Regions from separate parts of the Paenibacillus sp. LX16 genome, predicted to be linked through region 1. Evidence: riboswitches for the same ligand, from Rfam matches in the RefSeq annotation. Region 1 holds a riboswitch; the other holds the start of a gene.

What was found. A riboswitch is a leader RNA that binds a small molecule or an ion and turns the genes downstream of it on or off. The one in region 1 is predicted to bind cobalamin.
Region 2: another riboswitch for cobalamin. It lies ahead of T3H97_RS07035 (ABC transporter substrate-binding protein); the one in region 1 lies ahead of metE (5-methyltetrahydropteroyltriglutamate--homocysteine S-methyltransferase).

The regions. Positions count from the first base shown of each region.
Region 1 covers NZ_CP141152.1:5,462,279-5,465,994, reverse strand. The annotation lists gene metE (5-methyltetrahydropteroyltriglutamate--homocysteine S-methyltransferase) at 1-1,753, opposite strand, end outside; cobalamin riboswitch at 1,914-2,109, opposite strand; gene nrdG (anaerobic ribonucleoside-triphosphate reductase activating protein) at 2,293-2,790, opposite strand; gene T3H97_RS24475 (anaerobic ribonucleoside triphosphate reductase) at 2,787-3,716, opposite strand, start outside.
Region 2 covers NZ_CP141152.1:1,537,939-1,541,654, forward strand. The annotation lists gene cbiB (adenosylcobinamide-phosphate synthase CbiB) at 1-919, shown strand, start outside; gene T3H97_RS07030 (histidine phosphatase family protein) at 958-1,716, shown strand; cobalamin riboswitch at 1,839-2,032, shown strand; gene T3H97_RS07035 (ABC transporter substrate-binding protein) at 2,241-3,248, shown strand; gene T3H97_RS07040 (FecCD family ABC transporter permease) at 3,245-3,716, shown strand, end outside.

The DNA.
Region 1 (3,716 bases):
TGCGTGGAATATCATTACGTTCAAAAGACCAGTTCAAAATGGTCACAGGGCCTGTAAGCATTCCCTTAACAGGCTTGGAGGTTAACGATTGGGCGAATGCCGTTTCTTCCACGGTCATGGGCTGATCGAAGGAAACGTCTCCGTATATAATCGGCGGTTTGACACAGCGGGAGCCGTAGGACTGCACCCATCCGTTTTGCGTAAAAGCAAAGCCGTTCAGCTTCTCGCCAAAAAATTCAACCATATCGGTCCGCTCAAATTCCCCATGTACAAGCACGTCAATGCCAATGTCCTCTTGAATATCAATCCATTCCTTGATTTGCTGTTGGATGAACGCCCGGTATTGCTCGGCAGACCATTCTCCTTTGCGATAGTGCAGGCGGGCCTTGCGGATCTCGGCGGTTTGCGGGAAGCTACCAATGGTCGTCGTAGGCAGTGGAGGCAACTTCAGCTTATTTTGCTGAATCTCACGACGCTCGGCGAAAGGAACGCTGCGTGACAGAGGCTCTTTGGCCAACAGGTCGGCCAGATCGGCAGCTGTCTGTACGCGTGCCGCTGAACTGTTGAAACGGGCTACCGCGTCCGCACTTTGCTCAAGCTTGGCGAGTGCGGAAGGATCGTGTTTGCCAAGTGCAGCCGTCAGGACGGCGATTTCCTCCAGCTTTTCATCGGCAAAGGCCAGCGCTTGCACCAGCTCCTTGTCCAGCTTTTGCTCTGCCTCCAGACTGACTGGCACATGCAGCAGACTGCATGATGGCTGTACGATAAGCTGTGCGGCAGTGGTTTGTTCTGCTAACTGACCCAACAGGGCAGCCACAGCGTTCAGGTCGCTGCGCCATATATTGCGTCCGTCAATGACCCCAGCGCCCAGCGTTTTCTCTTTAGGGAAGCCATGCTGCAATATATGCTGAAGATTTTCGCCATCATCATACACAAAATCAAGACCCAGCCCTTGTACAGGAAGTGCGGACAGACGCTCATAATGGTCCAGGCTGCCAAAGTAGGTTTGCAGCATTATATTTAAGGAGGGCGCAGCTTGGTTCAAAACTTCATAGACTTCCTGAATCATGTCCAGATCCTCTGCTGGGAATGAGGTGGTCAGGACAGGTTCATCGATTTGGACCCACTGGACACCTTCTGCTGCTAGTTCAGACAGGACACGGGTGTATAAAGGCAGGAAGGTTCTTATAATAGAGGCAAGCTCCTTACGATCATAGCCTTTGGATAGGGTAACGAATGAATAGGGGCCGATGAGGACTGGTTTCCCATCAATGCCTAGTTCTTGTTTTGCTTCACGATAAGCCTGTAAAGGTTTATTCTCAGTGAACACCGGGACTGCGTTTGCCAATTCAGGAACGATGTAGTGATAATTGGTATTCATCCATTTGGTCATTTCACTGGCGGTTGCTCCCTTCTGTCCACGAGCGATCCCGAAATACACGGACAGAGGAACCGGACCCGCAGGACGATAGTTGAACCGTTCGGGTACCAGACCGAACATCACAGATGTATCCAGCATGTGATCGTAATAGGAGAAGTCTCCGACAGGAATGCGATCAATCCCCTTGTCACGCTGCTTGCTCAGATGCTCCAACCGTAATTTTTTCATTTCCGTCTGCAGTTCGCCTTCGTTAATGCTGCCGTTCCAGAAGCGTTCCAGTGCTTTCTTCCATTCCCGATTTTCGCCGATACGCGGATATCCCAGATTACTGCTAATTAAGCCGGACAATTCAGGCCATTCAATAACGGACATGTACTTTCCTCCTAGCGGGTAGCTGTTTTATTTTTACGTACCAAAAAAGGCATTCTTCCCCCCATAGTTAAAAATAAGTAAGGGAAAGAATGCCTCCGTGATTAAAAAATCAAAAATACGGCGACTGCTCTTAACACCTCCCTATCTTCCGTAGGTACTTGCGATGTTGTTAAAATAGGCAGGTCTCCTGACTTACGGATCATGACGCTCAGCATTCCTTCCCGGTCTGTGGACCAGTGGATATATGAACAGCTGAAAGTTCCCCGTTTACAGTGGCGGGACCGTGCCGGATTTGCACCGGCTTCCCTTTTAAGTCTGATCTGAATAGAACAGACACCTATCTCCAAGCTATGCGGTTAAGGTATGACGAATAATTATGCACTCGTATACTTGTTCACCATCATAAGTGAAACTTACAGGATGCGCAATAGAAACCCCAATGGAATCTGTTAGCTATATGAAAAAAAGACAAGCCTTACCCATGATGGGGACTTGTCTTAGATTAGATATAGCCTCTTGCTTGCTGGGTAAGCATCGCCTTATGTCAATGAAACGGTATAGCCTGCCTGAATGCTGGCTTTTACATCTACCAGACGCTGGTTGCGACTGCCCCGGAAGGGAAGGGTCAGGTCCTTTTGCTGTTCTACAAAACGACCATCCACAATCACATCGCACAAAAGCGCTAGCTCCTGTCGCTCCTGATCTGTGAGTAAATCTTCATAGACAAAGCCAGTATAAGCCCACACGGTTCGGTCGGGACAGGCCTCGCGGAAATCACGCACAAATTGCGAGCATTCTGCTGCTGAGAAAAACGGGTCTCCTCCGCAGAGAGTCAGTCCGTCCAACAACGGATTTTCCATGATGTCACGAATGACCTCCTGTTGTCGTTGGGGGGTGAATGGCTCACCTGCACGGAAGCTCCACGACGCTGGATTAAAGCATCCGGGACAGGCATGACGGCAACCGCTAATGAACACGACGGTGCGCAGGCCGTATCCTTCGTTCAGAGATTCCGGAATGTAGCCACACAAATTCACTTATGTTTCACCCGGTCTCGAACTTCTGCCTGTTTTGCAGCATTAAAGCGAACGGTATAATCTCCTGTCAGATATCCGGTTACCCGACGTAAGCGCTGAAAGTGTGTGTGCTCCTCATCTGTGCCACATTGGGGGCAGCTTGTTCCGATAATCCCTTCATAACCACATTCCGTACAACGATCCACCGGATGGTTGATGGAGAAGTAGCCGATGTTCTGATGCAGCGCGTACTGAACAATTTTAAGAAACGCATCCGGGTTATTCCGCGCATTACCATCCAGCTCGATGTATGAAATCGCACCAGCGTTGCATAGGTTATGGAACGGAGCTTCTAAGCTGATTTTACGAGCAGCCGGGAGCGTATAATACACGGGAATATGAAAAGAATTCGTGTAATATTCTCGATCATTTACCTCAGGAATAATCCCGAAATCACGTTGATCCAGCAAGGTGAACTTACCCGATAGACCTTCGGCAGGCGTAGCGAACAATGTAATATTTAAATTGTGATATTCACTCATTCGATCACAATACACGCGCATGGAAGTGATGATTCGCTGTGCCTCGCGGTATACGAAATCATCCTCCCCGTGGTGTTTCCCGTATAGTGCCTTCATGCACTCAGCCAGCCCGATGAACCCGATCGAAAGCGTACCGTGTTTTAGTACGCTTCCCACCTTATCATCTGGTGCCAGTTGTTCTCCACCTTCCCATACCCCTTCGCGCATCATAAAGTCCGAGGCTTTGGCCGGTTGGCTGGTCTGGATTTGATAGCGATGAATTAGGCCATCTACCGCAATGCGCATAACTTCTTCCAGTCTCGCATCAAAGCGATCACGGTCAGGTGTCAGGCGTTTGCCTGTGCAAATACCATATTCAATCCCGAGCCGCACCAGATTAATAGTATTGAAGGAGAGATTCCCCTT
Region 2 (3,716 bases), 1.9 Mb from region 1:
TGACCCGAGGTGGTTGCCGCATCCAGTCATCGGTATGGGACATGCCATTTCGGCATTGGAAAAAGTGATTCGCCGCCAGGTCCGAAGTGACTGGGGGCTGAAACGTGCGGGTATACTGCTTCCACTTATTGTGGCGGGAGGCTCCTTTGCGCTCGCCTGGGCGCTGTTGCACTTGCTTGCCTGGATTCATCCATGGTTATCTGTCGGCGCAGAAATGGTGCTGATTGCGACCACGATTGCTTCTAAAGGACTAAAGGATGCAGGAATGGCAGTATACCGAGCGTTGCAGGCGGATGACCTGGCTGCAGCACGACGGGAGCTGGGCATGATTGTCGGGCGGGATACGCAACAGCTTGATGAGCCTGAGATTGTACGCGGTACGGTTGAAACGGTCGCTGAAAATATCGTGGACGCGATTATTTCCCCGCTTTTTTATGCCCTGATCGGGGGAGCACCCTTGGCGCTGGCTTATCGTGCCGTGAATACGCTCGATTCCATGGTTGGCTATAAAAATGAAAAGTATCTGCATTTAGGCTGGGCTTCAGCACGTCTGGATGATGTAGCTAACTACATTCCGGCACGCCTGACAGCGGCAATGCTTGTGGTAGCGGCGTGGATGTACAAGCGAGATGCTGCAAGAAGCTGGCGCACAGTCAAGCGAGACGCTCGTCTGCACCCAAGCCCGAACAGTGGCTTCCCGGAATCGGCTGTTGCTGGTGCACTGGGGATTCGTCTTGGAGGCTATAATGTGTATCATGGCGTGCGCTCCTTTCGTGCATACATGGGCGATTGGATACGACCGCTAGAGTCGAAAGATATACGGCATACAATCCAGCTGATGTTCGCCGTGTCCAGTATGTTTGTAGGATTGTGTTTGTTAGGAGCTGCAGGTTGTTTTGCCTTGGGATGGGTGCGGTGAGGAGTGACACACTGAATAATGATCGAGCAGGAAGTGACATGATCTTGAAACAAGATATAGCAGTAAAAAGGACAGTAGAATACGCACAAAGTCCGAACTCACAGGAGGATAAGGTGCCGTATGATGCTAAAGAAGATCTGCATTGGGACATGGAACTCGTGTTAGTTCGTCACGGTACAACCTTATGGAATAAGGAACGTCGATATCTGGGACACTCCGACTTAGGTTTGCTACCGGGAGCAGAACAGGAATTAAAGCCTTTGCAAGAAAAATTGCAAGGGCAGTCCTTTGCTCGAATCTATTGCAGCGATTTAATGCGATGTCGCCAGACCTTGCAGATCATTGTGCCGGAATCAGAATTGACGTCTGGAGGTTCCCTATCTATTATGTCTCCTATGATGGAACCACGTCTGCGAGAGCTTCATTTTGGCGAGTGGGATGGAAAAACGTATGACATGCTCAAGGATGTGTCGTTGTATTGCGCTTGGATTGATGAGCCGCAACGGATAACCCCTCCTGGAGGAGAGTCTTGGACAGATTTTGTGAATCGCTTGCGGAAATTTCTTGACTCTCTGTATGAATGGCGTGTTGCTATGGAAGTTCAACCCATGGATTTGACTGCTGCGCCGCCCTCTGTTTTGGTCGTTACGCATGGTGGCGTAATTCGTCAGCTAGCTTGCATGCTGATACCGGGCCATGATTTTTGGAGTCTGAATCCGAAGCCGGGAGAAGCATTTAGGATTCAATTGAGGCTGGCAGGACCGCACAATTACATAGCGGAAATGCTCCCTCATTAGGTTAGACACCAGCGGATAAAGAGGCTGTTTGGGTTGTAAGCCGCCTCATTTTAACCTATAATCATCAAGTAAAAGAACGGCTTGACTACCACTACATCAAATATCCAGCAGACGAGGTCGGCGCAGTGTGATGAAACTATGGTTTCCCTTGCCTGCGCTGTTAAAAGGGAAGTCGGTGTAAGTCCGGCGCGGTCCCGCCACTGTAAATGGAAACATGCCGGTTAGTCCTGCTTTATGTGCTACTAAGCATATGAAGGAATTTCAGGACATGCATCTTACCATAAGTCAGGATACCTGCCCGTTTGCCTGTCACCATAATCCTTCGAGGAAAGGATGACGTGTTCGCAGTGACTGTCCGTGCGGAAAGAAGCTGCCGCCTGCGCACGATCTGCGCTAACGTGACCCCTGTGTCCTGATATGAGGATGCGGGGTTTTTTTGATAGGAAAAGAAGGCTGGATTTAGAAGATATCTGATGATGCTCAAGTAACGCTCTTAACGATTTTTTTATGAAGGGGTGCAAATCATGGCAGGAAAAAAAATAAAGGTTTGGACAACAGGTCTATTGGTTCTGATTTTGGCAGTTGTGCTGAGTGCATGTGGAGCTAATGGGAAAAATGCTGAAAATAAAGAGAACCAGACTTCTTCACAGCAGCCAGGAAAGACCGTAACCGCACAAGAGCCTCCGGGCAAAACAGTTTACCCACTCACAGTTAAGGATGCAACAGGACAGGAATTTACATTCAAAAAAGCGCCGGATAAAATCGTTTCCGTCTCCCCGGCAGAAACCGAGGCGCTGTTCTCCATCGGGCTGGATAAGGAAATAGTTGGCGTCTCCGACTACTCTGATTACCCGGAAGCAGCTACGAAAAAGCCTAAAGTGGGCGGTATTATGAAACCGAACGAAGAGGCGATCATTGCTGCGAACCCGGAAGTCGTTTTTGCAGGGATATCACTTAGTGAACAGGCTACGACCAAGCTGCGCGACATGGGAATTATGATTTTTAAAACGGAACCGAAGACAGTTGAAGATGTCATAGCTAACATCGAATTGTATGGGGAAATCACCGATCATCAGAAAGAAGCGAGAGCGGTGACTGACAAGATGAGAGCAGATGTAGCGGAAGTGAAAGAAGGAGTTAAAAATATCGGTAAAGGGCAGAAGCTGCGGGTATACGTCGAGTTTTCACCAGGCTGGACAGTTGGTAAAGGCGAGTTTATGGACGAGCTGATTACGTTGGCGGGCGGTGAAAATGTAGGTGCCACGCAGAAGGGGTGGTACCAAATTAGTGAGGAAAATATTATTGCTGCGAACCCTGACGTGATTTTGTACAGCAAAAGTGTCAAGGACGACAAAACTGGTCAAACGCTCGGCGAAATCATTAAAGCTCGCAGTGGATGGGATCAAATATCGGCTGTTCGCCACAACCGGGTGTTTGCCGTGGATGATAATTTGATCAGTCGTCCGGGTCCACGCGTAACGGAAGGTCTCAAGGAAGTGGCCAAGGGCGTGTATCCTGAAATTTTCAAATGAACCGTAAACTGATCGGCTTTGGAGGGACAGGTCTTGTCCTGCTGTTGCTGACGCTGCTGCTCTGTCTTGGCATCGGCTCGGCCAAGCTTCCGGTTAGCCAGATCACGGGCATTCTGGTTAACCACCTTCCGTGGTTAGGCGATACGTTTACACCGGATTGGAATACATCCTCAGAGCAGATTATTTTGAAGGTCAGATTGCCACGAGTGTTACTGGGAATGTTGGTAGGAGCAGCGCTGGCGCTGGCGGGAGCCGGATTTCAGGGTGTGCTGCGTAATCCTTTGGCTGATCCGTATACACTGGGGGTATCCTCGGGGGCTTCGGTAGGAGCGGCAGTACTGATCTATTGGGGCCTTCAATTTTCATTTGTTGGCATATGGACGCTGCCGCTAGTGGCATTTACGACCGGAATGCTGACGCTGTGGATGGTGCTGACGTTGGCACGGGAAGGTGGAAAAATTCCGACAC